3 regions of the Streptococcus sp. SS-4456 genome follow, and region 3 is predicted to be linked to each of the others. Evidence: predicted binding sites of a transcription regulator. Region 3 holds the regulator's gene; each other region holds the start of a gene.
The links. Region 3 encodes Rex, which represses fermentation and respiration genes when NADH is low (regulators of the CRP and FNR family bind a similar motif). Its sites were predicted from a motif close to TTGTGAANTANTTCACAA; they were not measured.

Region 1 (10,845 bases), on a different contig from region 3:
AGCTCATCAACGTGCTTGCGAGCTTCTGCTAATTTTTCTTCTGGTGATACAACTTTTTTATCAGCCATTGTGTTCCTCCAAATTTTCTTATTAACATTTTGTTAATTTTTTCACAATCTTATTCTACAACTTTTTATTTTATTTGTAAAGAGAATTTGTTATTTTTTTCACATTTTTTCTGTTTTATTTTTGAAAACGCTTTCTTTTTGTTTATCTGGAGTGCATTTCAGAAAACTTTCTGAAATGTATCTGTTAACAGCTTCAAAAATAAACCTAAGACATAAAAATCTAACAACTAACCCCCTTGGTTTCTATTTTAACAGGAAAACGCTTACAAGTAAATGGTTTTTTATGAAAAAATTTCAGTAATTATCTGATTGTTTTCAAAAACAGATACACGCCTCTCTCATCTGATTTACTTGCATTTTCTTGTTTTATGTGATATTATTAACAAGAAAATATCTATATTAACACATCCAAAAAATGTGCTGCAATAAATAGGAGGTCTGCCATGAAAGCAGTTGTCGTTAATCCAGAATCTACTGGTGTTGTCGTTGTTGAAAAAGAACTTCGTCCACTTGAAACTGGCGAAGCTCTGGTTCAGATTGAATATTGTGGTGTCTGCCATACTGACCTACACGTTGCTCAAGGTGATTTTGGCAAGGTCCCTGGCCGTGTTCTTGGGCATGAAGGGATTGGTGTCGTTACTGAAATCGCCCCTGATGTGACCAGCTTGAAGGTCGGCGACCGTGTCAGCGTTGCTTGGTTCTTCCAAGGTTGTGGTACTTGCGAATACTGTACTACTGGCCGTGAAACCCTCTGCCGTACAGTAAAAAATGCAGGCTACTCTGTTGACGGTGGTATGGCTGAGCAATGTATCGTAACAGCTGACTATGCGGTAAAAGTTCCAGAAGGTCTTGATCCAGCTCAAGCAAGTTCTATCACTTGTGCCGGCGTTACTTGTTATAAAGCTATTAAGGAAGCACACCTAGAACCAGGTCAATGGATTGTCATTTACGGTGCAGGTGGACTAGGCAACCTTGCAGTCCAATACGCTAAGAAAGTGTTCAATGCCCACGTTATCGCTGTAGACATCAATAATGACAAATTGGAATTAGCCAAAGAAGTCGGTGCAGATGTCATCATCAATGGTCTTGAAGTGGAAGACGTGCCTGGATATATCAAGGAAGTAACTGGCGGCGGTGCTCACTCAACTGTCGTAACGGCTGTTTCTAAGGTTGCCTTCAATCAGGCTATTGACAGCGTTCGTGCAGGCGGTTATGTGGTTGCAGTCGGGCTCCCATCTGAATACATGGATCTCAGCATTGTCAAGACAGTACTAGATGGTATCAAGGTTGTCGGCTCTCTAGTTGGTACTCGTAAAGACCTAGAAGAAGCCTTCCACTTCGGTGCTATAGGCCTGGTTGTTCCAGTTGTTCAAAAACGCCCTGTAGAAGATGCAGAAGCCGTCTTTGATGAAATGGCTGCCGGCACTATCCAAGGCCGTATGGTACTTGACTTCTGCCACAGTCACTAATTTCTACTCTACTAAAGTTAGAAGCGACTCAATTGTCGCTTCTTTTTTGCTTTTAGAACCAGAAAAAAGTAGCAGCCCTCGCTACTACTTGTCTAATTTTTCTAAAATGCTTGCGAAATCTGTTTTTAAGATTTCCAGGCTTGTTTCAACCTGACTTCTAGTCTGGTTATTTTTTACCACAACCTGTCCGCTTTCCAGCTCGCTTCCACCAAGTGTGATAATGGCCTTGGCTCCAAAGACATCTGCTGACTTAAACTGGGCCTTGAGCTTGCGGTCCAGATAGTCGCGCTCTGCTCGGAAACCTTGTTTGCGGATGGCTTGAACCAACTCAAGCGCTCCGCCATTGGCCTCCTGACCTAAAACTGCGATATAGACATCTAACTGGGTGTCGAGAGGAAGCTCGATGCCTTGCTTTTCAAGGACTAGGATGAGACGCTCAATCCCCATACCAAAGCCAAAAGCTGGTGTTTCCGGACCACCGAAATAGGACACCAAGCCATCATAACGGCCACCGGCACAGATGGTCAAATCGTTGCCACCCACTTCTGTCATAAACTCGAAAATAGTGTGGTTGTAGTAGTCCAGACCGCGTACCATGTTGGTGTCAATGGTGTAAGCAATGCCTAGGCTGTCCAACATGGACTTGACCGCTTCAAAGTGGTTTGTACTTTCTTCATCCAGATAGTCCAGGATAGACGGTGCGTTTTCCACAGCAACCTTGTCTTCTTTTTCTTTTGAGTCCAGAACACGCAGGGGATTTTCTTCTAGACGGCGCTGGCTATCCTTAGATAGCTGGTCCTTGAGTGGCGTCAGGTAGTCAATCAAGGCCTGGCGATAAGCGGCACGGCTCTCTGGATTGCCTAGACTGTTGAGGTGGAGGCGGATGTCTTTAATCCCTAACTCCTCAAAGAAGTGGTAGGCCATAGCAATGGTTTCTACGTCTGTCGCTGGATTATTGGAACCAAAGCACTCCACACCAATCTGGTGGAACTGGCGCAGACGACCAGCTTGCGGGCGCTCGTAACGGAACATGGGACCCATGTAGTAGAACTTAGCTGGTTTTTGTACTTCTGGGGCAAAAAGCTTATTTTCTACATAAGAACGGACAACGGGCGCTGTCCCTTCTGGACGGAGGGTGATATGCCGGTCGCCCTTGTCATAGAAATCGTACATTTCCTTGGTCACAATGTCCGTGGTATCCCCAACTGAGCGACTGATAACCTCGTAATGCTCGAAAATTGGTGTGCGAATCTCAGCGTAATTGTACTGTTTGAAAATGCTGCGGGTAAAGTTTTCCACGTACTGCCACTTGGCTGATTCCTGTGGTAGTAAATCCTGGGTTCCTTTTGGTTTTTGAAGTTTCATGGGCTTTCTCATTTCTCTATATCTTGCCCCTTATTTTATCATATTATGGACATTTTTGGAAATGGCAGAGCAGACAAAAATCCATGTCTCCTGACACGACCATGGTTTTAAAAGTTATTTCTTATCTACAATCTGGAAATTCAAGTCGCTCACTTCTATCTCAACCTCAAGTTTTTCTTCGGAGTTGAGATTGAGGAGGTTTTCTAAAGCCGTTTCAGCAAAAGTCGCGACTTTTTCTTGGCGTTCTGCGTCATTCAAGACTTTCTCACTTGTCTTGTAAATGGCTTCTTGGGATTTTTCATTTAAAAATTCCTGTGCCTTTTGTCCAGAGGTGAAAGCATCCACTGCCTTATCGACAAGACCATTGCTATTATTGCTGATTTTGATTTGTCCATGCTGTTGAGAATCAACTTCGACAAGGACAGGCTTCTTGAATGTCAAGGTGTTGTTTTGAATGTGAACATCTGACTGCTCAATTCCTTCCAAGACAAGTTTGAACTCTGTCTGGACAGGAATATCTACAGACATTTCCCGCCCAACAAAGAGCTTGGTAATGGGCTCTGTCCAGTCTGGCCACTCTTCTAATTTATTGTTTTCAAAGGTCTGGTTGGCAGTGGTTGCTACCTCAGCTCCTGCCACAACTAGCTTGCTTTCCGCTTCAAACTTCTTGATAACAAATTCATACTGAACCTTGTGGGTCCCTTGAAACCAAGCAAAAATACTATTTCTGAACCAGATAATACCTAGACCTAAGACCAGCAATAAGACCAAAAGGCTAGCCAACTTTTTCGCGAAAAACTTCCCAACTGTTTTCATACAGTTCTCCTTCATATTTGAATTATCGGAACTTGTCCTACAACCATTATATATATATATATATATATATTGTCAAGTGTTTTTGGCATTTTTTTGACTATTTTAACAAAGTTAGGTAAATTCTGCTCGCTAGAAGCATTTGAGGCAAAAATTTTAAAAAAAATCTGTCAAGTAACTTTACTTTACAAAAAACTTTTGTTATACTGTTAAAGTTGACGAAAGTCATACGCACTATTTTAGATTTAAAAGGGGCTTGGCCCTGACATTTAATGGAGGAAGAAAGAAATGGCAGTACCTGCACGTCGCACTTCAAAAGCGAAGAAAAACAAACGTCGTACTCACTATAAAGTAGCAGCTCCAACTGTGAAATTTGATGAAACTACTGGAGATTACTCACGTTCTCACCGTGTATCTTTGAAAGGATACTACAAAGGACGTAAAATCGCTAAAGCTGCTTCAGCTGAATAGTAGAAGGGAGATACCATGCGCGTAAATATTACACTTGAACACAAAGAATCTGGTGAGCGTTTGTACCTTACTTCAAAAAACAAACGTAACACTCCAGACCGTCTTCAATTGAAAAAATACTCACCAAAATTGCGTAAGCACGTTATTTTTACTGAGGTAAAATAATTGAATTGAAAAAGCACTTGAAATCAATGATTTCAAGTGCTTTTTTTGATTTTATCAAGCCTTCATGTCTACATTTTTAGATAAAAATCATCCTCATAGACGATCGCTCATAATCTCCACAAAGCGATGGGTAAATTGGGCTGTCATGCCCCAGATATTTTCTGGAAGACCTTCGTAAAAGGGTACAGACCTTTGATGGTGACTAAAGGGATAATCAACACCCCCCCGTAAGCGGTCAAAGGGAAAATCGCAATCCGGCAGGACTTTGGAGGTCAAATCATAATATACCGGACTTGTTTGCAGTAGATAGTCTAACGGAACGGTGAACAGGCGAGCTACTTCTTCATTGGGTTGGAGGGCCTGCCAATCCAGATCCAAACAACCAACATAACAACGAATGGTTGACTGGGCAAAGACCAAGTAATCAATCTCTCCCAGTAATTCCACCTGCTCTGGCTTTATATTCAGCTCTTCTACTGCTTCACGGACTGCTGCTTCCTTAGCACTTTCACCAACCTCAACCCTCCCCCCTGGAAAAGATACCTCTCCTGGCTGGGAAATTCCTTCACTACGGACTTGATAAAGGACCTGCCACTGATTGTCTGACCAGACTAATGGCAACAAGACAGCGTACTCGCTTTTTTGTCCCAAAGGTTGGGGCTGATATTCCTTCAAGATCATTCTACTCTCATCAATCATCTCTCTATTCCTTACTAATTAGTGATGCACACCCACTATCTTAACCAATTTCTACCAATCCTACAAGTATCTTGATCCAAAAAACTGAGAAGTTGCCTTCCCAGTTCGTCATCTTATTTTCCTTTTAGCATGCCCATAATACCACGAGTCACCACGCGCCCAACTTCCCGTCCGACCTGACTCATCAGATTCTTGGTAAAGCGGTCCATCATGGAATCCGTTTTGCGACTGGCTGGTTGGCTGGCTTTTTGAGCCGCCTTAGCCGCTTCTTTCTGGGTCTTTTCTTCTATTTTTGCAGCTTCTTTAGCTTCTTTTTCCGCCTGTTTTTCCGCTTCGGCCTGCTCTGCTTTTTGGATAAGTTCGGCTTCTTTTGCCTCTGTCATGGCTAAAATCTGTTCGTGGGCTGATTCACGGTTAACCGCGTCAGCATATTTTTCCATCAAAGGAGAATTATTGATAACTGACAAGAGGGCACTTGGCTCCACGGTTCCTAGCATACTTTTTGGAGGATAAATGGTCACCCGGTCCGCAAAGCTAGGTGTTCCGTCGGCTTGCAAGGTGGACACAACTGCTTCACCTACTTGCAACTCCTGAATAACCTTGGCCAAGTCCTCACCACCTTCTTGACGGAAGGTTTCAGCAACTGTCGCAACTGTTTTGAGCTCTTTTGGTGTAAAGGCACGAAGACCATGCTGGATACGATTACCCAACTGGGCTGCGATGCTATCAGGAATATCCGTCGGATTCTGCGTTACGAAGAAAACCCCTACACCTTTTGAACGAATCAAACGGACAATCAATTCAATCTTTTCAAGAAGAACTTTTGGTGCATCTTTGAAGAGAACATGGGCCTCATCAAAGAAGAAGACCATCTTAGGCTTGTCCAAATCGCCCACCTCAGGTAGGACTTCATAAAGCTCAGACAAAAGGCTGAGAAGAACCGTTGAATACAATGTTGGCTGATTAAACAGCTGAGTAGCTTGGAGAACGTTGATTACCCCACGGCCATCTTCTGCTGTACGCATCAAGTCAGCAATTTCCAGACTTGGCTCACCGAAGAAAATCTTACCACCTTGTTGCTCCAAAACGACCAGGCTACGCAAGATAGCACCAACCGAACGAGCTGGAATATTTCCATAATATTGGCTCAGCTCTGCCGCATTTTCAGCCACAAAATTGAGCATAGCTCGCAGGTCCATCAGGTCAATCAAGAGAAGGCCACGCTCATCTGCAACACTAAATACGATATTCAGTATAGATTCTTGAGTGTCATTCAAGCCCAAAAGGCGTGTCAATAAGACAGGTCCCAACTCTGAAATGGTCATGCGGACAGGAGTCCCATTTTCCCCCAAGACATCCCACAACTCAACTGGATAGCCAACTGGACTATAATCATGATAGTGAGTCTTCTCTAGACGACTAGGATCAATCTCCTTGGTATTGGCCGCAACCAAGCTATTCAAATCACCCTTGATGTCTGATAGAAAGACAGGAATGCCCGCGTCACTCAACTGTTCCGCCAAGACCTTTAAGGTCACTGTCTTCCCTGTACCTGTCGCACCTGCGATGATTCCATGGCGATTGAGCCGCTTGAGCTGCATCTCCGCTCGACTGTTTCCATAGCCAAAAGCAATAACATCTGACATATTCTAGCCTCATTTCCGATTTTTTCTAGCTTTATTGTAGCATAGTTTTCAGGAAAATAGCAGAGCAGATAACTTAGCTTTCACATAAAATATTCATATACATTCTTTCTACATATCATGATTTTCAGACAAATGAAGGTCATCTGTCAATTGATAACGGTTACTTTTGTTTTTTACTGAAAAACACTTACTTTTTTAGCGGTTTTCTGTTATACTCTTTTATTGTGAGAACATTCTCAAATACGTTTTAAAATACAAAGGGGATTATTATGGCAGCACAACCAGATTCGCTGATTTATAATATCGACAAAAGTATCAAGAAAAAAGCAGACTTGATCGAAAACAACTACTTTGCCTATGCTATTCGTGCAACCATGGCTAGTGTCTATCTAGCAATCGGTTTGGCCATCTCAGTTTATACGGCTGACAAGCTCAATCATATCGTCCCTGATTTAGGAAAATTCAGTTACGCTTTGATGTTTGGTTGGTGCTTGGTCATGATTTTGTATATGAACGCTGAGCTCGGTACTTCAAACATGATGTATATGACTTCTGCTGTTCACCGCAAGGTCATTCCTACTAAAACTGCTTTGAAAATCTTAGCAACATGTATTTTCTTCAACTTTGTCGGTGCGGTTATCGTCTGCTACCTCTTGTCTTTGACCTTACCATACCAACATATTGATCCACACAGCTACTTGTTAGAAGCAACTGTTGCTAAACTTGCCAAGACACCATTAACACAGTTTGTGGAAGGAATCTTTGCCAATATCGTTGTAAACATTGCTGTGTTTGTTACCATGCGTATGAAAGACGATGCAGGTCGTGTTATCTCATTGATCTTTATCATCTTTATCTTCGCCTTCCTTGGCTTTGAGCACGTTATCGCAAACTTCTCTACCTTCTCACTTGCCTTCTTTGCAAATGGTGGACCAGTTGAAGGAATGAATCTCTTGAGCGTACTAAGCAACTTCCTCTTCTCAGGACTTGGAAACTACGTTGGTGGTGGTCTCTTAATCGGTCTTCTCTATAGCTGGTTGAGCGATAAATCAAAACTTTACGTTGACTAATATAACTGTTTACGGTTGGAAATCCAACCGTATTTTTTTTGTAATTTTTGCACATATATTCTTGACAAAATATTTGTTTAGGTGTATATTTAACATATAACAAGATTTGATATATAACAAATAACGAATATATGCCAAATCTAAACCTACTCACCCAACTATCAAAGAAAGGAGTGTCCTATGCATTTTCCAGTCCCCGCAGTGCTGACAGAATTTCTCATCATGGCTATTTTAGAATCCGATGATTCCTACGGATACGAAATCTGTCAGACCATCAAACTGATTGCCAACATCAAGGAGTCCGCCCTCTATCCCATCCTGAAAAAGCTAGAGCAGAATGACTTTTTGACCACCTACTCCCAAGAATACCAAGGCCGTATGCGCAAGTATTATAGCCTGACCCAGCTAGGCCATGAAGAACTGGTTCGGCTCAAAGATGATTGGGACACCTACACAACAACCATCAACGGTATTATAGAAGGGAGCGTCCGCCATGACAAGAACTGAGTACATGGAGCAGTTAGAAAAACACCTGAAAAAACTACCCCACAAGGAATACTTTGAAGCCATCAACTTCTTTAATGAATACTTTGACGAGGCTGGTCCAGAACGGGAAGCAGACATTATCGAAGAACTAGGCTCACCAAAAGAAGCTGCCAGCGAACTCATTAACAATATTCTCAATAAGCAAATTCAAGAGGATAAAGAAAGAAAAGAACCGCTCCAGCTAACTTGGAAGCACTGGGCTGGACTGGGAGCCTTGAGTATGCTGGGATTATTTTCCTTCTTCCTACTCTTTATCATGGGAGAATTTATAGGATTTATTCCATTGTTTGCGACCCTTATCCTTGGAGCCTTTTTCCTCGGTCGTTACTTCCGCAATTTTAGCCAGACCAAACGAACACTCTGGTTAGCCATCCTTGCAATCATTTCCCTGCCCATCGCCATTCCTCTCCTGCTTATTCTACTAGCTAGCCTATTGGGTTTAACGGCGCTCATCTTGGCCCTCATTGTCGGCGCCTTTGCTTTGGGTGTCGGACTTCTCACCAGCGGTGGCTATCTGATTTGGGAAGCCTTTAGCCTTATGTCAGAAGGTTTCAATATCTTCCTCATGGGGTTTGGGTCAGGTTTGTCTTTGATTGGCGGAGCTATTCTCATCTACATCTTGACTGGATTTTTTGCCTACTGGTCTTGGCGACTGGTCAAGGATTGCTTCAAATGGATCTTGAAACGAGGTAAACGAGCATGAAAAAGAAACTAACCATCGCCATTATTATCGGCTTTGTCAGCCTGATTGTTGGCTTAATTCTAGCTGGAATTGGATTTTTTACAGGAGGCATTACTGGTTTGGTAGAGGTAGCTGCTCCCAAGGAAATTCACCAAGCTTACACCGACCTGAATAGCATTAAAGTTGACTTTATCCCTCATAGCGTCTACATCAAAGAATCTAGTGACAGCAACTACCATGTGACTTATGCTAATTCTGACAACAATATGCAGAGCCCACTAAGTCTATCCGAAAAAGATGGGACATTAACACTTACCTCTCAAAGACGAGAGTTTAAAATCGAAGGAATTATGCAGTTTTTTGGGGAACTCTTAGCCCAACGAGGTATTGATGTCAACACCGTTACCATTGAAATTCCAAAAGGAAAGACCTTGAATAAATTGGAAGGTCATAGCATAGATTTCTATTACGGTAGTATCTTCAGCATAGAGAATGTCCATATCAAAGAAATCAATCTAGAAGGTAATGTCGATCTCACCAATACCCACATCGACAGCGGCAAGCTATATAGCCGATCCTTTCATGCCACCAACTCTAGTCTGAAAAATCTTGACATTTCTGCAGATAATGGCGGTCGCCTTTCTGAAACCAATCTTGAAAATGTCAAGATTACGAATTACTACGAATTGAAGACTATCAAAATCAGTCTAAAAGGAAATAATAGCTTCACCCCTGCTAAGGTCGGTTCATCCACTCATACCATACTTGACTTGACAGAGCAAAGCCTACAAGACATCAATCTCAATATTAACACGCAGTTTGATCTAATGGCACTGGCTCAAGAACAGGGCTACTACGCAGAAACGGAACAAGAACTAGAAGAAATGATGGGGGACATCACCTATCTCAAGGAAGCAATGGAGCGCATGGGAATTTACACCAGCGGAGTGTATGAGAAACTCCCTGTCAAAAAAGAAGACAGCAAGCACAGTCTGACCCTAGAAAACAAAAACAGTAAAAATAGCCTGACCATTGACGCTGTCAATGCAAGCATAGCTTTCGAAGAATCAAAATAAATTCAGAAAACCAACTGTTCACCTAGAGCAGTTGGTTTTATTCTTATTCATCTTTTTGATTATAAATCAAGAGACCGAATCCCATGAAGCCTATTAAGAAGAGGCTCAGTATCCAAACTTGATGACTACTATTTCCAACCATAGAAATGGTTTGACGAAGACCTGAAACAGAATAGGTCATTGGAAGATAGGGCTGAATGACTTGGAAGAAGCGTGGGCTGAGTTCAATTGGATAGGTACCTGCACTTGAGCCAAGCTGTAGTAACAAGATAATTAAACTTGCGAAGGATCCGAAACGATTGTTCCAACCTACCAGAGCTGTAACGAGGGCCATGAAGGTCCAAGAAGCTAAGAGGATTAATCCCAAGGTTGCCATTGGATGAGCCGGTTCGATTCCAATCAAACGAAGAACACCGTACAGAATCAATGCTGCCAGGCTGGCAATGGTCCCATTGAGCAAGAGTTTTCCTTTGGCCCAGTCCCAACGATTTTTGTAGGAGCGATTATCAATATGTTTGACAAAAATAACATTCGCTGATAAGGCTGCAACCATTAGGGCAACAGACACCATGTAAGGAGCCATGCCGACTCCGTTGGTCTTCACATCATCTTGGTCACTGTGTTCCAAGGTGACTGGTTGAGAAACCGCTTGTGCATTTTTATCTTCTACAGAGACGACTGATAGTTGTTGACTGGCTGAGCTGAGTGAATTCGTTAGGGTTTCACTACCTGTACGGAGGCTAGTAATACCGCTTGTCAAGGTTTGACCGCCACT
Region 2 (10,845 bases), on a different contig from region 3:
TCTTCCTCTTTCAGCCTGCGGAGGAAAATCTAGGTGGAGCCATGCTTATGTATGAAGATGGAGTATTCCAGGATTGGTTACCAGACGAATTTTATGGTCTCCATGTCCGACCTGACCTCAAGGTCGGTCAAATGGCCACCAACCGTGCGACCCTCTTTGCTGGGACCTGTGAAGTAGAGATACGGTTTACAGGAAAAGGTGGCCACGCAGCATTTCCCCATACCGCAAATGACGCCTTGGTGGCAGCCAGCTACTTTGTGACTCAGGTGCAGACCGTAGTTAGTCGAAATGTTGATCCAATTGAAGGTGGTGTAGTGACTTTTGGAGCCTTACATGCAGGTGTGACAAGTAATATTATTTCTGAAACAGCCCATTTAAGTGGAACTATTAGAGCTTTGACGCAAGAAATGAGTTTACTCATGCAGGAGCGTGTGCGTGCGATTGCTCAAGGGGTTGCAGCAAGTTTTAATATGGAAGTTGACATAGAACTTAATCAAGGTGCTTGGTTGCCTGTAGAAAATAATCCAGAACTAGCTGAAGAGTTGATAACCTATTTTGAACAGGTTGACGGTGTGGACATGATTGAATGTCCGCCTGCTATGACGGGTGAGGACTTTGGCTATTTACTACAAAAGGTACCAGGTGTTATGTTCTGGCTGGGTGTGGATACGCCTTATCCCCTTCACAATCCTCGCCTCAGTCCCAAAGAGGAAGTGCTTCCCTTTGCTGTGGATAAGTTGAGCGATTTTTTGAAAATGAAAGCAAATTAGACTGGGTTTCCAGTCTTTTTCTGAAAGAAAAGGAGTTTCTGTGGATAAAAAGAGCATTCGGCAAGAGGTCTTGCAGAGCTTGAAAGGTCTGCCTAGTAGTCAGCGAGCCAGATGGAGCCAGCAGTTGACGGAACGCCTCCTTGCTTCGGAGGCATATCAAGGCGCAAAGTCGCTTGGGACCTACCTTTCCATGTCCCATGAGTTCGACACTTCTTACCTGATTGAACAGGCTCAAAAGGATGGTAAGCAGATTTTCATCCCTAAGACCTATTCACAAGGGCGCATGGATTTTGTAGAATATAATCCTGATGATTTGGTGAAATCCAGATTTGGAGTTTGGGAACCTGGAACTTATTCACAACCTGTGGATAAGTCTGTGGTTAAGTTGATCCATGTGCCTGGTTTAGCTTGGAATCAAGCGGGTTTTCGAGTGGGCTATGGTGGTGGTTTTTATGATCGCTACCTAGCAGATTATCAGGGGGAAATAGTATCGACCTTGGCAGACTTTCAAGTCTATGATTTCGAACCAGATGTATTTGATATTCCAGTAAAGGAGTTGTTGATTTTTGAAGAACTTTTTTGATAAGCGCTACCCTGTGACCAATGGCTTGTTGGCAGTAACGGCTCTTGTTTTTCTTTTGATACAAGTATTTCGCTTTGGGAAGACGACGGCAGCCTATACAATTTTTGAATTTGGTGGCATGTATGGCCAAGTAGTGCGTTATGATCCGAATCAGTTGTGGCGCTTAATTTCTCCTATCTTTGTCCACATTGGTTGGGAACATTTTATCTTTAACAGCATTACCTTGCTTGGTTTGGGTTATCAATTAGAAGGACTGTTTGGATCACGGCGCTTCTTTCTCCTTTATCTCTTGTCTGGGATAATGGGCAATCTTTTTGTTCTCTTTTTTACACCAGATGTAGTTGGTGCAGGTGCATCGACCTCGCTCTTTGGTCTTTTTGCAGCTATGGCACTCTTGAGGAAATTTAGCCGCATCCCCTATCTGCAAGTTCTTGGTCAACGCTACATGGTTCTTTTGGGGCTCAACTTAGTTCTAGGTCTTTTCAATCCAACCATTAGCATGGCTGGGCATATTGGAGGAGCTGTTGGAGGTTGTTTGGTCGTGATGTTCCTTCCACCTCTTGTGGAAAAAGATCTTTTTACAGGAAAACAGATTTTCTACAGTTTCATTGGTTATCTGGGTCTGATCGCCCTATTATTAGGGATATTTTATGTGATATAAGTAAAAAAACTAGCGGTTGCTAGTTTTTTACTTTTCTTCTTCAGTTTGGAATTGTTTAGCAAGGTCGATGATGTAGTCTTTCACATCATCTTTGACTTGTGGGTGGGTCAAGGCGTAGTCAATCGATGTTTTCATAAAGCCAAATTTATCTCCGACATCGTAGCGTTTTCCTGTGAATTCACGAGCAAATACACGCTGGGTCTTGTTGAGTGTGTCAATGGCATCTGTCAACTGGATTTCGTTGCCGGCACCAGCTTCTTGATTTTCCAAAATATCAAAAATTTCAGGCGTCAACAAGTAGCGACCGATAATGGCTAAGTCAGACGGCGCATCTTCTGGTTTTGGTTTTTCTACAAAGGTATCCACACTATATAGTCCATTGATACCTTCACCGTGTGGAGCAATGACGCCATATGAAGAAACTTCTTCATGAGGGACTGGCATAACTGCAAGTGTTGAAGCATGGGTCGCTTCGTAGTCCTCAATCAGTTGTTTAGTGATTGGTTTAACGGTATCGTCTGTGATGTCCATGAGGTCATCGCCCAGCATAACAACGAACGGCTCATTTCCAACAAAGGCCTTAGCCTGCAAGACTGCGTCACCCAACCCTTTTGGATAGCTTTGGCGAATAAAGTGTAGGCGAATGGCTGTCGCATCATCAACCAATTTCAAGAGATCATTTTTTCCTTTTTCTTTGAGGTTGTACTCTAACTCAAAGTTTGAATCAAAGTGGTCCTCGATGGAACGTTTGGATTTATTGGTTACAACCAAGATATCCTCAATACCTGATTTAAGGGCTTCTTCAAAGATAAACTGTAAGGTTGGTTTATCCACAATCGGCAACATCTCTTTGGCAAGCGCCTTAGTAGCAGGTAGGAAACGAGTCCCTAATCCAGCTGCTGGGATGACAGCTTTTCTAACTTTTTTTGTCATCGTATCTCCTTTTTATTAAGACCATTCATTCTCGTGGCGGAATTCGCCGGACATGATATCTTTGATAGCGTCCTGGATGCTAGCCCCTTGGTAAATGACGCTGTAGATGGCTTGAGTGATTGGCATGTAAACACCCAATTCTTGTGCTAATTCGTAGGCTGCCTTGGTAGTAGAAATCCCTTCGATAACCATGCCCATGTTGGCTTCGATATCTTCCAGTTTTTCACCCTTACCAAGCAAATCACCAGCCCGCCAGTTGCGTGAGTGGACAGAGGTTCCTGTAACAATCAAGTCGCCGACACCAGACAGACCACTGTAGGTTAGGGGATTGGCTCCCATGGCAACCCCAAGGCGGGTAATCTCAGTTAAGCCACGGGCAATGATAGCTGCTTTGGCATTGTCACCGAATCCAAGACCATGAAGGGCTCCAGCACCAACAGCGATGATGTTTTTCAAAGCACCAGCTGTTTCTACCCCGATGACATCGTTGTTGGTATAAAGTCGGAAGTAATGGTTGCTGAAGAGGTTTTGCACATAGCCAGCTGTTTCCAAGTCTTTTGAAGCTGCAGAAATCAAGGTCAAGTCACGGACAATGGTTTCTTCTGCATGGCTTGGTCCAGAAACCACAACGATTTCTGAACGGAGATCTGCAGGAATTTCTTCTTCCAAGACTTCAGATAAGCGTTTGTGGCTATCTGGTTCCAGACCTTTGGAAGCATGCATGACAACAACCTTGTGTTTAAGGGCTTGAGCAACTTGTTTGGCAACCAGACGGGTCACCTTGGTAGGTACAACGAAGAGAACGGCATCAACCCCATCTAGAGTTTCTGTCAAATCCTTGTAGCCTTTGATATTTTCGTCTAGGACAATATCCTTGAAGTAGCGCGTGTTGGTATGCTGTTCATTGATTTCGTCAATCTGCTCGGGAATATTTCCCCAAATGCGGACAGTATGACCGTTATCGTTGAGAACCTGAGCCAGGGCAGTCCCCCATGAACCGGGTCCCAAGATAGCAATAGTTTGTTTGGTCATAGAAAATCCTTTCTAGTTGAGTTAATTTATTTACTATTATACCATAAGCAAAAAATAAAAGCTTGCAAGTTATGTCAAATATTGCTTTGATAAAGAAAAATACTTCCAGCAGGAAGTATGAAAATAGGCGTTATTTTCAGAAAATTGGAGATGAAATCATTGACAATAGTTCTTGAGAGAACTATAATAGTTCTCATGATAATTATTCTAGGAAAGGAGCTATCGTGGGACATACTATTGCAGATTTTCGGAACTTGCTCAATCAGATTGAACAAATCAGTGAAACCATTGCTAAAGAATACGATGTAGAGCACCTAGCTGGTCCACAGGGCTGGGCCTTGAGTTTCATAGCGGAGCGGTCAGACATTGAAACCTTTGTCAAAGATATAGAAACAGAATTGAAGATTTCCAAATCGGTTGCCAGCAATCTGGTCAAGCGAATGGAAAGAAATGGCTTTATCCAGGTCCTACCTTCTCAGCTTGACAAACGCTACAAGCAGTTGGTTTTGACGGAAAAAGGACAAGGGAAAATCTGTCACCTGAAAGCCTTCCATGAAGAAATGCACCATTCACTTTTTGGGGGCATTCAAAAAGAAGACTTTGATTTGGTTAAACAGGTGGCTAATCAATTAAAAGTAAATATTCAACGCTATAAGGAGAAGAATCATGTTTAAAGAAGCCATTTTACGTTATAAATGGTACGCCTTAGCATCGGTCTTGCTGACGTCAATTGTCGTAGCAACGACCTTGATGCAACCTAGTTATTTGCAGGATGTCTTGACAGCAGTCTTGGCCAATGACAAGGATGAAATTGTTCGTGTGGGCAAATTACTGCTGATTATTGCTGGAATTGGTCTTTTGGCAGGGCTTGTCAATACCATTGCTGCAGCTAAGATTTCTCAGGGAGTATCTGCAGATATTCGTGAGAAGACTTTTCGGAAAATTCAAAGTTTCTCTTATGCAAATATCGAAGAGTTTAATGCAGGGAACTTGGTTGTTCGGATGACTAACGATGTCAATCAAATCCAGAATCTTGTCATGATGCTCTTCACAGTGTTGATGCGGGTTCCATTGCTGTTTGTCGGAGCCTTTATCATGGCGGTGCGGACCATGCCAGAACTCTGGTGGATGATTATTCTCATGGTGGTCTTGATTATGGCTATTATGGCAGTTGTCATGGGGCAGATGGGACCACGTTTTGGGAAATTCCAGTCCCTCATGGACAAGATGAATAGCATTGCCAAGGAAAACCTACGGGGAATCCGTGTGGTCAAATCCTTTGTTCAGGAGAAAAACCAGTACAAGAAATTCAAGGATGTATCCAATGAACTCTTAGACCTCAATCTCTTTATCGGCTATGGTTTTGCTATCTTGCAACCCTTGATGATGTTTATCTCTTACATGGCGATTTTTGCATCCCTCTACTTGGTGTCCGGGATGTTGGAAACCAACTTGGAAGCAGTTGGTGGCTTTACTTCCTTTATGAGCTACCTCATGCAAATCATGTTTGCCATTATCATGACTAGCTTTATGGGGATGCAGGCTTCGCGTGCTGCCATTTCTATTAAGCGGATCAGCGAGGTCTTGGATACGGAGCCTGCTATGACCTTCAAGGATGTGGCGGATGAAGAATTGACTGGTAAGATTGTCTTTGACAATGTCAGCTTTACCTATCCACACGATACGGAGCCGACTTTGAAAAATATCTCATTCGAGATTGAGCCAGGTCAAATGGTCGGTGTGGTTGGTGCAACAGGTGCGGGTAAATCCACTCTTGCTCAACTGATTCCGCGTTTGTTTGACCCGCAAGAAGGAACGGTATCCATCGGTGGTCGGGACTTGAAAGAAGTCAGCAAGAACACTCTGCGTGATACGGTATCGATTGTCTTGCAAAAGGCTATTCTCTTCTCGGGAACCATTGCGGACAATTTGCGTCAGGGGGCACCTGGTGCTGATTTGCAACGCTTGGAGCGGGCCGCAGGTATTGCCCAAGCCAAAGAATTTATCGACCGCTTGGATGGTACCTATGAGAGCCAAGTAGAAGAACGTGGAAATAACTTCTCTGGTGGTCAGAAGCAGCGGATGTCCATTGCTCGTGGGGTGATTGGCGAGCCTAAGGTTTTGGTCTTGGATGACTCGACTTCTGCCCTAGATGCCAAGTCTGAGAAACTAGTCCAAGAGGCTCTCAACCATGATTTGAAGGGGACAACCACTGTCATCGTTGCCCAGAAGATTTCTTCTGTTGTCAAAGCTGATAAGATTTTGGTTCTTGATGAAGGTCGTCTGACCGGCCAAGGGACCCATGCCGAGTTGGTAGCTACGAACGATGTCTACCGTGAAATCTACGAAACACAGAAAGGGAGGGAGGAATAGATGAAAACACTTAGATTTTTCTGGTTTTATTTTAAACGCTATAAACTGTCCTTTGCTGTGATTTTTCTAGCCATTGTGACAGCGACCTACCTGCAGGTTAAGACACCTGTTTTCCTTGGAAATGCCATTGCAGAGATGGGGAAAATCGGGCAGGCTTATTTTGCTGCAGAACAGATGGGGCAGTCAGATTTCAAGCCTGATATGACGGATTTTAATGGGGTTATGCTCAATCTTTTCTTTGCCTATGCGGCTACGGTTGTGGCTTCCTTGATTTACACCCTCCTCTTCACGCGTATCGTAGCTCATTCGACCAACCGTATGCGTAAGGGCTTGTTTGGCAAGTTGGAACGTTTGACAGTTGCCTTCTTTGATAGCCACAAGGATGGGGATATTCTTTCTCGCTTTACCAGTGATTTGGACAATATCCAAAACGCTTTTAACCAGTCCTTGACCCAAGTGGTGACCAACATCGCTCTTTATGTCGGTATGGTTATTATGATGTTCCGTCAGGATACTCGCTTGGCCTTGGTGACTATTGCTTCTACGCCAGTTGCCTTGATTGCCTTGGTCGTCATCATTCGTCTGTCACGTAAATATACAGACAAGCAACAGGCTGCGGTATCTAAGCTCAATGCCTACATGGACGAGAAAATTTCTGGACAAAAAGCGATTATTGTACAGGGAGTGCAGGAAGAAACGATTGATGGTTTCTTAGAACTCAATGAAGAAGTTCGTCGTACGACCTTCAAGGGTCGTTTGTTTGGTGGGATTCTCTTTCCATTTATGAATGGTATGAGCTTGGTCAATACGGCCATTGTTATCTTTGCAGGATCTAGCATTGTTCTCAATGATAGCTCGCTGGAAACAGCTGCCGCACTTGGTTTGGTGGTGACCTTTGTTCAGTATTCGCAACAGTATTACCAGCCAATCATGCAGGTTGCCGCCAGCTGGGCAGAATTGCAACTGGCCTTCACAGGTGCTCATCGTATTCAGGAAATGTTTGATGAGCCTGAAGAAGTTCGCCCTCAAAACGCTCCGCTATTTACCGAATTAAAAGAAGGTGTTGAAATCAAGGACATTGATTTTGGCTACCTACCAGGCCAGAAGGTCTTGGACAAGGTGTCTATCTCTGCTCCTAAGGGTAAAATGGTGGCGGTCGTTGGTCCGACGGGGTCTGGTAAGACAACCATTATGAACTTGATCAACCGCTTCTACGATGTCAATGGTGGTAGTGTGGCCTTTGATGGTCGCGATATTCGGGAATATGACTTGGACAGCTTGCGGGATAAGGTCGGTATTGTCTTGCAGGAATCAGTGCTATTCTCGGGTACTATTGCGGACAATATCCGCTTTGGTGATGAGAGCATTTCGCAGGAAATGGTGGAAACCGCAGCTCGTGCCACCCATATCCACGACTTCATCATGAGCTTGCCAGAGGGCTATGAAACCTTTGTGACCGATGATGAGAATGTCTTCTCAACTGGTCAGAAACAGTTGATTTCTATTGCCCGTACGCTCTTGACAGACCCACAAGTCTTGATTTTGGACGAAGCAACCTCTAACGTTGATACGGTGACGGAAGCCAAAATTCAAAAAGCTATGGAGGCTATTATCGCAGGACGGACCAGCTTCGTCATTGCCCACCGCCTCAAAACCATTCTCAACGCGGATGAAATTATCGTCCTCAAAGACGGAAAAGTGATCGAGCAAGGCAACCACAGCCAGCTCCTCAAGCTCAACGGCTTCTACGCCGAACTCTACCACAACCAGTTTGTGTTTGAATAATATATAGAAAAATAAACAGCCAAGATAAGCAGACCACAATCCTTAAACGTTTAGGACGTGGTTTATCTTGGCTGTTTTTGTGGTAGACTTACTGTTCAATATGGTTGGTTTTGGTTTGATTGAGCCAAGCGTAGGCGATACCGATAAAGAGACCGGCTCCGAGCCAATTTCCAAAAAAGACCACAATCCATTGACGAAGGATATTGATCATATTGAAGGCTTCGACATTGCTTCGAGTAGCGTTAAAAGCTAGGAGCATGAAAGATGCGAAATTGGCGACCAGATGCTCATTGATGAGGAAAACGAACATAAAAATGGAGGAAATGATGACAAAGAACTTAGCAGACTGTTCTTTGATGAGCATGAAGCCAAGGATTGCCATATTTACAAACATATTAGCCGTGATCCCTTCAATAAAATTACTCCAGTCAGATTTTCCAAGTTTGATGGTAACAGCATTGACGACAAAGCTCTTATCAGAGAGATTGAGGTAGGAGAAGGACTGATTGAATAGCCAGGCTAGAATAGTAGCGCCTACAAAGTTAAAGAAAGTACAGTACAGCAGCATCTGTATTACTTTTTTCCAGCTAATTTGCTTATAGTAGGCACCAGTTGTGAGATACATCATGTTAGATGTGGCTAATTCACCACCAAAAATAAGAACAAAAACCAGCCCAATAGCAAAGATGAAGGTAAAGACAAAGCGCGACAAACTTGGAAATTGACTGGCAATAACGTCTGCTCCGATAATACCGACAGCTGTTGACATAGTCAGGTAGGCTCCTGCATACATAGAACGCAAGGCATAGCGGCCTAGACTTTCGTCAAAAAGGGCTTCTTTTTTTGAAACAGCAGCTGAAATTTTTTCTTGAAATGGTGACATAGGAACTCCTTGTGAAATCATGATCAATGTTTTGTTTGAAAAATATGGGAGTGGGAAAGAACTCGACCAGTCTAAAAAGAGTTCGTCTTCCCACCCCCGCACAGTTGATTAGGCCAGATTTGGAGTGTAAAAAACGAACAAATCTGCCAATCAACCACTGCGCTGAGATGTTGACACGAACTCTGAGAAGAGGTGCTGGGCTTTCTTCCCAGCCACTATATGTGAACGATTAGTGAGCGGATGCACCAGAATCTGCATCTGTCGGTGTGGAAGTCGCAGGGGCACTACCAGCATCTGATGCACCAGAGGTTGCGTCAACATGTGCAGGAGCTGCGGCAGTTCCCGAACCACCAACCAAGCGTTGACCAGTAGCTTCAAGATACCAATCTAGCCATGGTTTGAAATTAAAGATAATTTCATTGATACCAGCGTAGGATCCGTCAGGATAGTACATAGCTTGGTAGTTGTGGGTGTTGATAATTTCAGCAGGGGTACCAGGTACAATGGTACGAACATATTCCTGGTTACCATTACGCAAGGTACCGACAACCCATTCAACATTCTTCATGCGGGCAGGAGGTAGCGTACCGTGGACAGTTGACAGGCGATTTCCTACTTGAGCAAGTACTCGTTTACCCAACATGGTTTCAGGTTCTTGGTGACTATTGTTGTAGTAGAGGAACTGGTTATTATCATCTGCATAGGTCAATTCAAATGGCATCGCATTGAGGAACATATTGAGTTGGTCTACGGTGAGGAGACCGTTGTCCAATTTCACATAGGTATTTCCCTCAACGGCATTGACCTGTTTGGCAGCTTTTTCCAACCAGTCTGGATCATCTGGATCGATGCCGTGGATGGTCGTCGCAATCGGCTTTCCACAGTCCAAATCTTCTGGTTCAATCGGTTTTGGTTTTTTCAATTTGGATACAACACCGACATACTTGATAAAGTTGTCTAGACAGCTTTCTAAGAATTTCACGGTGCCTTCATTGATGATATTGCCCTTATCGTCAAAAGCTTCTTTGGCCTTACCAAGGAGGAATTCATTACCTGGTAGTGTGTAAGCATTGACACCTGGTGCATCTAAAATTTTCCGTAGGTGAACTTGAGCACGAGAAGTTCCTTGATCGTAGTAAGATGCCCCGATAATCATAACTGGTTTATTTTCGAATGGGTGCAAATTAAAGCTGAGCCATTCCAGAGTACTCTTAAGGGCAGGGGTAATGGTATGATTGTGCTCAGGGGTAGCAATAATGACCCCGTCAGCACGGGTGATTTTGTTGTAAAGGTATTGAATTGCAAAACAATCAGACTGGTCTTCGTCCTGATTGAACATTGGAACATCTTTGATTTCCAAAAGTTCTAGTTCAAACTTCACTTTAAAGTGGCGTTGAATGAATTGCAATAGCATGCGGTTATAAGACTGATCTGCATTTGATCCAACAATTCCGACAAATTTCATAGTATATTCCTCTCTTACAGGTTTTCCCAATCGAAGTTTTCAGCTTCTTTTTGGAGTAATTTTTTTGCGTTAGACAGCTTGCTAGTCATGGTGACAAAGAGGCGGAAGTCATCAAAGATGGCATCCAGTTTTTGACTAGTTTCTAAATCAATGAGCTCCCCATTGGCATCAAAGGATTGCAAGGAATGTGACAATAAAAATTCATCTGGTAAGACAGTGGCCTTGAGTTCAGGAGCGTTGAGAATTTGACGTAGCTGTAGTTGGGCACGAGAGGAACCAAGTGTTCCATAAGAAGCACCAGTAATCATAACTGGTTTGTTTAATAGTGGATAGACACCGTATGATACCCAAGCAAGGGCA
Region 3 (10,845 bases):
CCATCGTATTCAAAAACACCAACCACTCAGCCCACTCTTTAAGTTTACAAATCCAGAAAAAGAGAACTAGGAGTACCTTATTTGATTTATTTAGATAATGCAGCCACCACTGCCCTATCTCCCACTGCTCTCCGACGGATGTTGGAAGTAGCGCAAGAAACCTATGGCAACCCTTCCAGTATTCACCAGGCTGGAAGAAAAGCCAACCAAATTTTACGCCAAGCCAGACAAGATATCGCCCAAGTTCTCGATCTCCCAGCAGATCACATCATTTTTACAGCTGGAGGGTCTGAGGCTGATAATTTGGCTATTCAGGGCTATGCCCTTGCCAATCAAGCCAAAGGCAAACACCTGATTACTACTGCTATCGAGCACCATGCAGTTCTTCATACTATGCAATACCTTGAGGAACGCTTTGGGTTTGAAGTAACCTATATTCAGCCGATCAATCAGGTCATCACTGCCCAGCAAATCCAAGAAGCCCTACGCCCAGATACCATCTTGGTCAGTACCATGTTTGCCAACAATGAAACTGGCCAACTGCTTCCCATTAAAGAAATTGGTCAACTATTGGCCGACCATCAGGCAGTCTTCCATGTAGATGCTGTGCAGGCAATCGGAAAAATGGATGTGAAGCCCACTGACTATGGGATTGATTTTCTAGCTGCATCTGCCCATAAATTTCACGGACCAAAGGGAGTTGGTTTTCTATATAGTCGCTTGCAAGGATTTGACGCACTTATTCATGGAGGTAAGCAAGAGCGACAACACCGAGCAGGCACAGAGAACCTACCAGGAATAGCTGCCATGGCACTTGCCCTCAAGGAACAAATCCAGTTACTTGAGCAACATACAGCCCATATTGAAAGTTTGAAAGAACACCTCATTTCCGGACTAGATGGGGCTTCATTTTATATCAATCAAGCTGGTTCCCATCTCCCTCATGTCATCAACATAGGTTTCCCAGACAAGCTCAATGAGCAAGTTCTGATGAGATTAGACCTGGCTGGAATTGCAGTTTCAAGTGGGTCAGCTTGTACTGCTGGCGTTGTTCAGAACAGTCATGTACTGGAAGCCATGTACGGAAAAGAATCTCATCGATTGAAAGAGTCCATCCGTATCAGCCTATCTGAAACAAATACCCTAGAAGAGATAGATATTCTTCTTACAGAATTAAAAAAAATTATTGGAGGATAAAATGGCCTTTCAACAATCAGTTAGCCTAAAAGATTGCGCATTTACCTATCACATTAGCCCTAACATCAAAAAATACACCCTAAAAGATACCACTTTTGAACAAACAAAAGCAGGTCACTACCAACTCACGCGCCTCTTGGAAGAAGTTCCTAACTCAAATCAGGGTTTTCTTTTAAAGATTATTGTCAATAAAGAGTTGAATGGTTTTAAAATCAACATCACAGACAAATCTGGCTTGCACTTGGTCAATATCTTTAAAGAAAATGGAAACAAGGTCATCCAGGAAAAATTCTACTTCTTGATGGATAGCTTAGTGGACCGTGACCTATTTACAAAGGAAGGTTAAGCATGATTATTGTTCACTATCAAGATGCTTACAAAATAGATAGAAAACAAGAGTTTGACAATCTGGATGCAGCCAAACTGGCCTTCTCAGGTTGCCTCACTCTTCCTGATTACTATCCTGTAACCAAACTAATACGAGATGGTCACCAGTTAGATTATAAAGGAACCATTGGTGACCTCTACCGCTACTTTCAAACACTAGACTAGGCAACATTTTATGCTTAGTCTTTTTCAATCCAATCTGTTGATTTTTTCACAATCTTGGACTAGAATAGAAGAAAGAATTGAAAATGAATGAAAAATTGGTAGGCCTATACTCAAGTAAAATAAGCATTAGACCAGTCAGCTAGTATAGTATTGTCGTCAACCATATTTAAGGAGGTCATTGTGAAAAACGAAAAAAAAGCAGATATCCCGCGCGCAACTGCCAAGCGCCTTTCTCTCTACTATCGTATCTTTAAACGCTTTTATGCCGGCAATATTGAAAAAGCTAGCTCCAAGGAAATTGCAGAAGCCATCGGTATCGACTCCGCAACCGTGCGCCGTGACTTCTCCTACTTCGGTGAACTAGGTCGCCGTGGCTTTGGCTACAATGTAAAAGAATTGATGGATTTCTTTGCGGAAATTCTGAACGATAATTCCATCACCAATGTTATGCTTGTCGGTGTTGGAAATATGGGGCGTGCCCTACTCCACTACCGCTTCCATGAGCGTAATAAAATGAAAATTGTCATGGCCTTTGAAGCGGATGACAATCCAGCGGTTGGAACCGTTGATGAAAATATTCCCATCCATGCTATTTCTGAAATCAAAGAACGTATTTTGGAAGCAGATGCCCAAACAGCGATTCTGACCGTACCAAGTATCAAGGCTCAAGAGGTAACCGATATATTAGTCGAAGCTGGTGTCAAAGGCATTCTCAGTTTCTCTCCGGTCAATTTATCGGTTCCCAAAGATGTAGTCGTTCAGTATGTTGACCTGACCAGCGAGTTGCAAACCCTTCTCTATTTTATGCGCAAGGGTGAATAATGAACAGAGGAACCGAATTCCCGGCTCCTCTCTTTTTATCCTCTAAAATAGCTCACTTTCTTCCCTAAAAGAATAATAGTCCTTATTTCCTACAATCAAATGATCCAACAAGACCAGTCCTAGTGTTTCGCAGGACTTTTTTAAATTCTCGGTAAATAATAAATCGTTCCTACTTGGCTCAACGGATCCCGACGGATGATTATGAACAATGACAATGGATGTTGCCATGCATTTTACCGCATAATGCAGGATTTCTCTTGGCTCAGCAATACTCCGGTTGACACTTCCTATAAAAATAGTCTTTTGACTGATAATCTGATTTTGCGTATTGAGATAGAGGGCAACTAGATGTTCTTGCTTTTTATCTCCAAGTTCTTGGATCATCTTTCGGCCCAATTTCTCACTTCCTAAAATACGTTCATTCAATAAAAGCTCCGACTGGTTAATCCGTTTTCCTAGCTCAATCATGGCCTTGATTTCAATCGCTTTGACACGACCGATGCCTGTCAAGCTCTGCAATTCTTCAATAGACAGCTCTCTAAGGGCAGCCAAACTTTCCAAGCGATTGAGTAGATTATTGGACAGGATAGAAACAGGCTCATTTTTGGTTCCTGTTCGGATAAAAATAGCCAATAATTCCTGATTACTCAATTTTTCTGCCCCAACTTCTAGTAATCTTTCTCGTGGCAAAAGTGCCTCTTCCTTAAAATCAATTTGGTACATAAAATCCTCCTCACCTAATTATTCGCAATCTAGCAAAAGAATTAAAAAGGACTGAGAAAATTCTCAGTCCTAAACCTTACTGACCATAATCATATTGGTTATATGATTTGTTAAATGAATCAAGTATATCTTGTGAGGTTTCAGTATAAGGCGTTGTTGATTCTAGCACACCTTTTACGATAATCCGTGCAGTCGCATCATAGTCTGTACAAGTTACCAAGGTTACTTCTGTACGTCCTTCTACATCATCAATAACATAGACACTCTCAGGTGTAACTGTCTGCACACTGTCAATCACATAAGTATAAACATTGGTCTTGTCAGTAATATAGATTTTCATACCATTCTGGGCCCTATCCAATGGAGAGAAGAGAACATCTGCGGCACCGGCTACACCAAAAATGTGGTGACTAGCCAAAGCATAATTCCCTTTCCCCATTTCCTGGGTTTCCTTCATGGTTCCAGCACCGTACATTAAAGATGTGTTCCCCACACCTTTGAAAATAGGTAAATTGATTCCAAGTTCTGGGATTGAAATACCACCAATTACTGGTAAACGTTGGGCTTCCCACTGGGCAGCCAATATAGCTTCTGTAGAAATGGCCTGCACCTGTTCAAAATCAAAAGTTGTTTCTGCCTCTTTGTTTTTTTCAATGTCTTCAGCAGTGACTTTAGAAATCTGATATTTATTGGTATTCCATCCAATTATAAAATTACGGATAGAAGTGTTAAAGATGAGAGCTAGAGAAATCAAAACCAGCAATAAAGCTAGAAGATTACGCCAAATCCCACTTTTTCCTTTTTTACTTTTAGCACGTTTTGACATAGAATTCTACTCCTGCTCTTCTTCATTCTTGACATCTGCAGCATCCACTAATGCAAATGTCATAATTTTTGCCTCATCGTTTAGACGCATGACCTTGACACCCATGGTTGAACGACCAGTTTGGGAAATATTGGCAACACTGGTTCGGATGATAACACCGGTATCTGTAATCACCATAATATCCTCATCGCCCGATACAGTAGTCAATCCCGCTAAAGAACCATTTTTCTCTGCAACTTTAAGGGTCTTAATCCCCTTACCACCACGGCCTTTGGTAGGATATTCGCTGGCTGGTGTTCGCTTACCAAAACCTTTTTCTGTCAAGACAAGGACTTCCTGGTCATCTGAAATCATGGTCGCACCAACCAACTGATCTCCCTCACGTAAATTGATACCACGAACACCAGTTGCAGTACGCCCCATATTTCGAACATCTGTTTCTGTAAAGCGAACAGAATAACCAAATTTAGTACCCATGATAATATCCGCCTGACCATTTGTCAAGAAGACGTTAATCAATTCATCATCTTCTTTCAGGTTCAAGGCCTTAAGACCACTTTGACGGATATTGGCAAATTCTGAAACACTAGTCCGTTTGACAACACCTTGACGGGTTGCGAAGAAAAGATAGCTGTCTGCTTCTTGGTCCTTGGTCACGTTGATGATAGTCTGGATTGCTTCATTTTCTTCCAACTTGAGCAAGTTGACAACTGGCAAACCTTTAGCCGTACGACCATACTCAGGGATTTCATACCCCTTCAAACGATAAACACGACCTTTATTGGTAAAGAACAAGAGGCGGTCATGTGTGCTGGTCGAAACCAACTCACGCACAAAATCATCGTCCTTGACACCTGTTCCTTGAACACCACGTCCACCACGTTTCTGAGCCTGGAATTCATCCTGAGCCAGACGTTTTATGTATCCTTGATTTGACAGGGTAATCAAGACATCTGTTTCCTCAATCAAGTCCTCATCTTCAAGAGAAAGAACTTCTCCGACCATCAATTCTGTACGACGTGGGTCAGCGTACTTGCGCTTAACCTCATCCAATTCTTCTTTGATAATCGTGACAACACGCTCTGGTTTGGCCAAAATATCAGCCAAATCAGCAATCAAGGCAATCAGCTCATCATATTCAGACTGAATTTTGTCACGTTCCAAGCCTGTCAATCGACGGAGGCGCATATCAAGAATAGCCTGGCTCTGACGTTCAGAAAGCTCAAATTTCTCCATCAACTCAGCCTGGGCAATAGCGTCCGTTTCTGAATTACGGATAATGCGAATGACCTCATCAATGTGGTCAAGGGCAATCAGCAAGCCTTCCAAGATATGAGCACGCGCTTCTGCTTTTTCTTTATCGAATTGCGTACGACGAGTGACTACTTCCTTCTGGTGTTCAATATAGGATTCTAAAATCTGACGGACAGAAAGAATTTTCGGTACCCCGTTTTGGATGGCCAACATGTTGAAACTAAAGTTGGTCTGCAACTGGGTTTGCTTGAATAAATTATTCAAAATAACGTTGGCAGAAGCATCACGGCGAACTTCGATAACAAAACGTACACCCTCGCGGTTGGATTCATCCCGAACAGCTGTAATCCCATCGATGCGCTTTTCTTGCACCAATTTGACAATATGTTCTTGAACCTTGGATTTATTGACCATATATGGAAACTCGGTTACGACAATCCGCTCACGGCCATTGCCATATTCTTCAATCTCCGTACGAGAACGTAGGGTAATAGAGCCTTTCCCAGTCTCATAGGCCCGGTGAATACCAGATTTCCCCATGACCAAGGCACCAGTTGGAAAGTCAGGACCAGGCAAGACTTCCATGATTTCACGAGTTGTTACCTCTGGATTATCCATGACCAGCTTGACAGCTTCGATCGTCTCACCCAAGTTATGGGGCGGAATATTGGTCGCCATACCTACAGCGATACCTGTTGTACCGTTTACTAGCAGGTTAGGGAAGCGAGCCGGTAGAACTTCTGGCTCACGCTCACTAGCATCATAGTTGTCCGCAAAGTTTACAGTATTCTTGTTAATATCACGGAGCATTTCCAGAGCAATCTTACTCATGCGTGCCTCTGTATAACGTTGGGCGGCCGCACCATCACCGTCCATAGAACCAAAGTTTCCGTGACCATCTACCAACATGTGGCGATACGACCACCACTGCGCCATACGGACCATGGCCTCATAAATAGCACTATCACCGTGTGGGTGGTATTTACCCATAACATCCCCTGTAATACGGGCTGATTTCTTATGTGGTTTATCTGGTGTAATCCCTAACTCATTCATTCCGTACAAAATACGGCGATGAACAGGCTTGAGACCATCACGCACATCTGGCAAAGCACGTGAAACGATAACACTCATCGCATAGTCGATGAAGGATGATTTCATCTCATTTGTCAGGTTTACCGTTACTAAGTTTTTATCTTGCATCTTATGCCTCTTTCAACAGTCATTGTGCCTCTATTATACCATATTTTACGATAAAACTCTTTATTGGAAACTATCATGTAAACATTTTCAAAGTCCCTTTCACAAGTGACAAAAGGCATAAAAAGTGCTAGAATGGTAGATGGTTGGGATGATATCATCCCCAAATAAAACTAAGGAGATGTTTAGAATGACTGCAACTAAACAACACAAAAAAGTTATCCTTGTCGGTGATGGTGCCGTAGGTTCAGCTTATGCTTATGCCCTTGTTAACCAAGGTATCGGTCAAGAATTGGGTATCATCGATATCAACAAAGACCGTACACAAGGTGACGCAGAAGATTTGAGCCACGCATTGGCCTTCACTTCACCTAAAAAAATCTACTCTGCTGAGTATTCAGATGCTCACGATGCAGACCTAGTTGTTTTGACAGCTGGTTTGCCACAAAAACCAGGTGAAACTCGTCTTGAATTGGTAGAGAAAAACCTTCGTATCAACCAACAAATCGTTACTGAAATTGTTAAATCTGGTTTCAACGGTATCTTCCTTGTTGCTGCTAACCCAGTTGATGTCTTGACTTACTCAACTTGGAAATTCTCTGGTTTCCCTAAAGAACGCGTTATCGGTTCTGGTACTTCTCTTGACTCAGCTCGCTTCCGTCAAGCCTTGGCTGACAAAATCGGCATCGACGCTCGTTCAGTTCACGCCTACATCATGGGTGAGCACGGTGACTCTGAATTTGCAGTTTGGTCACACGCAAACGTTGCTGGTGTGAAATTGTATGATTGGTTGCAAGACAATCGCGACATCGATGAGCAAGGTCTTGTTGACTTGTTTGTATCCGTTCGTGACGCTGCTTACTCTATCATCAACAAAAAAGGTGCTACTTACTACGGTATCGGTGTTGCTCTTGCTCGTATCACAAAAGCAATCTTTGACGATGAAAATGCAGTTCTTCCATTGTCAGTTTACCAAGCTGGTCAATATAAGGGTGTTGAAGATGTCTTCATCGGTCAACCAGCTATCATCGGCGCACACGGTATCGTTCGTCCAGTAAACATCCCATTGAACGATTCAGAATTGCAAAAAATGCAAGCTTCTGCTAAGCAATTAAAAGACATCATCGATGATGCCTTCGCTAACCCAGAGATTGCTGCTGGTGTTAAAAACTAAGTAGACTAAAAAGGTGAACCATTGGTCCACCTTTTTTCTATTTTCGTATATCATACCGTAACATGGCAATGCCATCAGCGACTGTTGATTCTACCAAGGCCAGCTTTTGTTCCTCTGGAAGAGTATTAAATAGGGAAATTCCTTCTCCCAAAATTGTGGGAATGATACCGATAATGATATGGTCAATAACTTTTTCTTCTAAGCATGCCTGTACAAGTCCAGCACCTCCGAATAGCCAGATATCACCACCTTCTTCTGCCCGCAATTGCTCGATTTCTGCAACAATGTCCTTTACAAATCGTACATTGTTATAGTTAGCATATTCAGAACGACTGGCAATAATAAACTGCTTTTCCTGATATCCCTCAATCATCTCCAGAGGGCAATCTTCCAATGATTTTCGCCCCATGATGACCGTATCACAGCTACTGAAAAATGCGGGATTATCGAATTGCAAGGTCGTGTCATATTTATCTGTACCATGCCCCTCTATCCAATCATAACTCCCGTCTGTTCGAGCGATATAACCGTCTAAACTCATTGCAATATTCAAAACTAGGCGTCTAGCCATAACTTTCCTCCTCACATATTCTCGAGTAACCAAGTATAACATAAAAATCTATATTAGGCAGAAGATGGATTTTAATTTCGAGCAAAAAGTGTCATCTATGCTGCCAGACTAGTTTGCCTTCTGATTTTCAAGCTCATGATAAAAAGGTCCACTGGACCTTTTTATTACTTAGATTTAATATAGTTAACACCATCAGCTTTTGGTGCGACTGCTTTTCCGAAGAAGGCAGAAAGGGCAACGACTGTGATAAGGTAAGGTGCGATTTGTAGATATACTGTCGGAATATCTTTCAAACCTGGAAGCTGACTTCCAACCACTGCCAAACTTTGAGATAATCCAAAGAAAAGACTAGCCAACATGGCACCAATTGGATTCCACTTACCAAAGATTACTGCGGCCAAGGCGATGAAACCTGAACCAACGATGGTTGTTGCAGAGAAGTTGATGTTTACGGATTGGGCACTTACTGCACCACCAACACCACCAAGGAAGCCTGCAATCAATACCCCTGCATATCGCATAGCGTATACGTTGATACCAAGCGTGTCAGCTGCTTGTGGGTGTTCACCTACTGAACGAAGACGTAGACCAAACTTAGTCTTATAGAGTATGAACCATGCCAGGAATGCTGTTGCAATTGCAACATAGCCCATCAAACTCGTATTCTTAAAGAAAATATCTCCAATAACCGGAATATCAGCCAATACTGGGAATGAAAACTTACCAAATGACTGAGTGATGCTGTCAGTTTGTCCCTTGTTATAGATAACTTTGACAAGGAAGACACCCAAGGCTGGAGCTAGAAGGTTCAACACTGTACCAGATACGACGTGGTCTGCACGGAAGTTAATGGTAGCCATGGCATGAACTGCTGCAAATAGAACTCCTGCTAAACCACCAACTAGGATTGCTAACAAAGGAGTTGATTTACCAAAGGTTTCAGCAAATTCAATGTTGAAGACAACGCCGGCAAAGGCACCGATAACCATAATCCCCTCCAAACCCACGTTTACGATACCGCCACGTTCAGAGAAGACACCACCAAGACTTGTAAAAATCAGGGGTGCTGAGTAGATTAACATCTGCGAAATGAGTAAGGCAAGAATGGAAATATTCATCTTATTTCGCTCCTTTCGCTTTATTTTTTGCTTTAAGCAATTGCTCAAAGATAAATTTCACACCGATAAAGAAGATGATAGACGCTGTAACAACGTTAATCAATTCAGGTGGAATTTGGGCACGAACCATACCTGGTGCCCCAACAGAGAGAACACCAAATAGGAAGGCTGCCAATGGGATACCGAGCGGTGAGTTTGAAGCCAAGAGGGCAACAGACATACCGTTGAAACCAATATCCAAATTACCACTTTGAATGTAGACATTTTGGAAGGTACCAAGACCCTGGATAGCACCAGCAAGACCCGCAAGGGCACCTGAGATAACCATTGAAAGAATAATAGTACGTTTAGCTGACATACCTGCGTAGTCGGATGCCGTTGGATTCAAACCAACTGAACGGATTTCAAAACCGAGAGTTGTTTTAGTTAACAAGAACCAGATGACCAAGACAGCTATAATTGCAAAGAAGATACCCAAGTTCATCCGTGAATTGTCTGTCAAAGCGCGGAGCCATTCTGTCTGGTAGGAAGCATTGGCTGAAACGTTGATCGTCGAATCCTTATTCTTCATCAAATCATCAGCAAATATTTCACGAATGATATAGTTACATGAGTAAAGCAAGATGTAGTTCATCATGATTGTGACGATAACTTCACTGGTACCAAGATAGGCACGCAAGATACCTGGAATAGAACCAGCTATACCACCAGCAATCATGGCAATAACTACTGTCGCTAAAATAAGAACTGGACGAGGCAAATCTGGATTTGACAAGGCAAACCAGCCTGCGAATACCCAGCCCACATAGGCTTGCCCAGGCAAACCGACGTTGAAGAAACCAGCACGGCTAGCCACTGCAAAACCTAAAGCGGTAAAAATCAGTGGTGCCATAGCACGGAAAATTTCACCGATTGATTTTACATTACCAAAAGCTGAATAGAATAGTTCTTCGTAGCCCCAAATTGGGTCATAACCGAAGACAAGCATGATAATGGCACCTAACAACAGACCAGAAAATACTGCCAAAAATGGAAGGGCCACATTGTGATATTTCTTAGGCATGACTTTCTCCCTTCTCTAATTTTCCACCTGCCATCAAGACACCCAACTCCTGCTTGTTTGTCGTCGCAGGATCTACGATACCATGAATAGTACCGTCATGGATAACAGCAATGCGGTCTGAAACATCCAAAATTTCATCCAATTCAAAACTGACAACAAGAACTGCCTTGCCCTTGTCACGCTCTGCAATCAAACGTTTACGAATGTACTCGATAGCACCAACGTCCAAACCACGAGTTGGTTGGCTAACGATGAGAAGATCTGGGTTACGGTCAATTTCACGGGCGATAATGGCTTTCTGCTGGTTACCACCTGACAAGGCCTTAGAAGGAACTAACTCACTGG

Region 1: a site for Rex is predicted at 6,919-6,936, ahead of RFK25_RS01210 (formate/nitrite transporter family protein). Genes of this name have one in related genera too.
Region 2: a site for Rex is predicted at 9,030-9,047, ahead of RFK25_RS02595 (formate/nitrite transporter family protein). Genes of this name have one in related genera too.

What each region holds. Positions count from the first base shown of each region.
Region 1 covers NZ_JAVIHI010000002.1:113,210-124,054, forward strand. The annotation lists gene adhE (bifunctional acetaldehyde-CoA/alcohol dehydrogenase) at 1-68, opposite strand, end outside; gene adhP (alcohol dehydrogenase AdhP) at 512-1,537, shown strand; gene hisS (histidine--tRNA ligase) at 1,622-2,902, opposite strand; gene RFK25_RS01185 (hypothetical protein) at 3,017-3,718, opposite strand; gene rpmF (50S ribosomal protein L32) at 4,004-4,186, shown strand; gene rpmG (50S ribosomal protein L33) at 4,202-4,351, shown strand; gene RFK25_RS01200 (NUDIX hydrolase) at 4,445-5,032, opposite strand; gene RFK25_RS01205 (helicase HerA-like domain-containing protein) at 5,164-6,696, opposite strand; gene RFK25_RS01210 (formate/nitrite transporter family protein) at 6,966-7,766, shown strand; gene RFK25_RS01215 (PadR family transcriptional regulator) at 7,947-8,273, shown strand; gene RFK25_RS01220 (DUF1700 domain-containing protein) at 8,260-9,015, shown strand; gene RFK25_RS01225 (DUF4097 family beta strand repeat-containing protein) at 9,012-10,070, shown strand; gene RFK25_RS01230 (YhgE/Pip domain-containing protein) at 10,114-10,845, opposite strand, start outside.
Region 2 covers NZ_JAVIHI010000005.1:52,025-62,869, reverse strand. The annotation lists gene RFK25_RS02635 (N-acetyldiaminopimelate deacetylase) at 1-770, shown strand, start outside; gene RFK25_RS02630 (5-formyltetrahydrofolate cyclo-ligase) at 811-1,353, shown strand; gene RFK25_RS02625 (rhomboid family intramembrane serine protease) at 1,337-2,014, shown strand; gene galU (UTP--glucose-1-phosphate uridylyltransferase GalU) at 2,042-2,947, opposite strand; gene RFK25_RS02615 (NAD(P)H-dependent glycerol-3-phosphate dehydrogenase) at 2,963-3,979, opposite strand; gene RFK25_RS02610 (MarR family winged helix-turn-helix transcriptional regulator) at 4,204-4,653, shown strand; gene RFK25_RS02605 (ABC transporter ATP-binding protein) at 4,646-6,352, shown strand; gene RFK25_RS02600 (ABC transporter ATP-binding protein) at 6,353-8,137, shown strand; gene RFK25_RS02595 (formate/nitrite transporter family protein) at 8,226-9,020, opposite strand; gene RFK25_RS02590 (NAD(P)H-dependent oxidoreductase) at 9,250-10,485, opposite strand; gene RFK25_RS02585 (NADPH-dependent FMN reductase) at 10,500-10,845, opposite strand, start outside.
Region 3 covers NZ_JAVIHI010000007.1:14,267-25,111, forward strand. The annotation lists gene RFK25_RS03210 (ribose-phosphate diphosphokinase) at 1-70, shown strand, start outside; gene RFK25_RS03215 (cysteine desulfurase family protein) at 82-1,197, shown strand; gene RFK25_RS03220 (DUF1831 domain-containing protein) at 1,199-1,543, shown strand; gene RFK25_RS03225 (DUF4649 family protein) at 1,546-1,749, shown strand; gene RFK25_RS03230 (redox-sensing transcriptional repressor Rex) at 1,930-2,571, shown strand; gene radC (RadC family protein) at 2,614-3,294, opposite strand; gene RFK25_RS03240 (class A sortase) at 3,371-4,120, opposite strand; gene gyrA (DNA gyrase subunit A) at 4,127-6,577, opposite strand; gene RFK25_RS03250 (L-lactate dehydrogenase) at 6,765-7,748, shown strand; gene RFK25_RS03255 (dihydrofolate reductase family protein) at 7,786-8,319, opposite strand; gene RFK25_RS03260 (ABC transporter permease) at 8,484-9,437, opposite strand; gene RFK25_RS03265 (ABC transporter permease) at 9,439-10,500, opposite strand; gene RFK25_RS03270 (ABC transporter ATP-binding protein) at 10,493-10,845, opposite strand, start outside.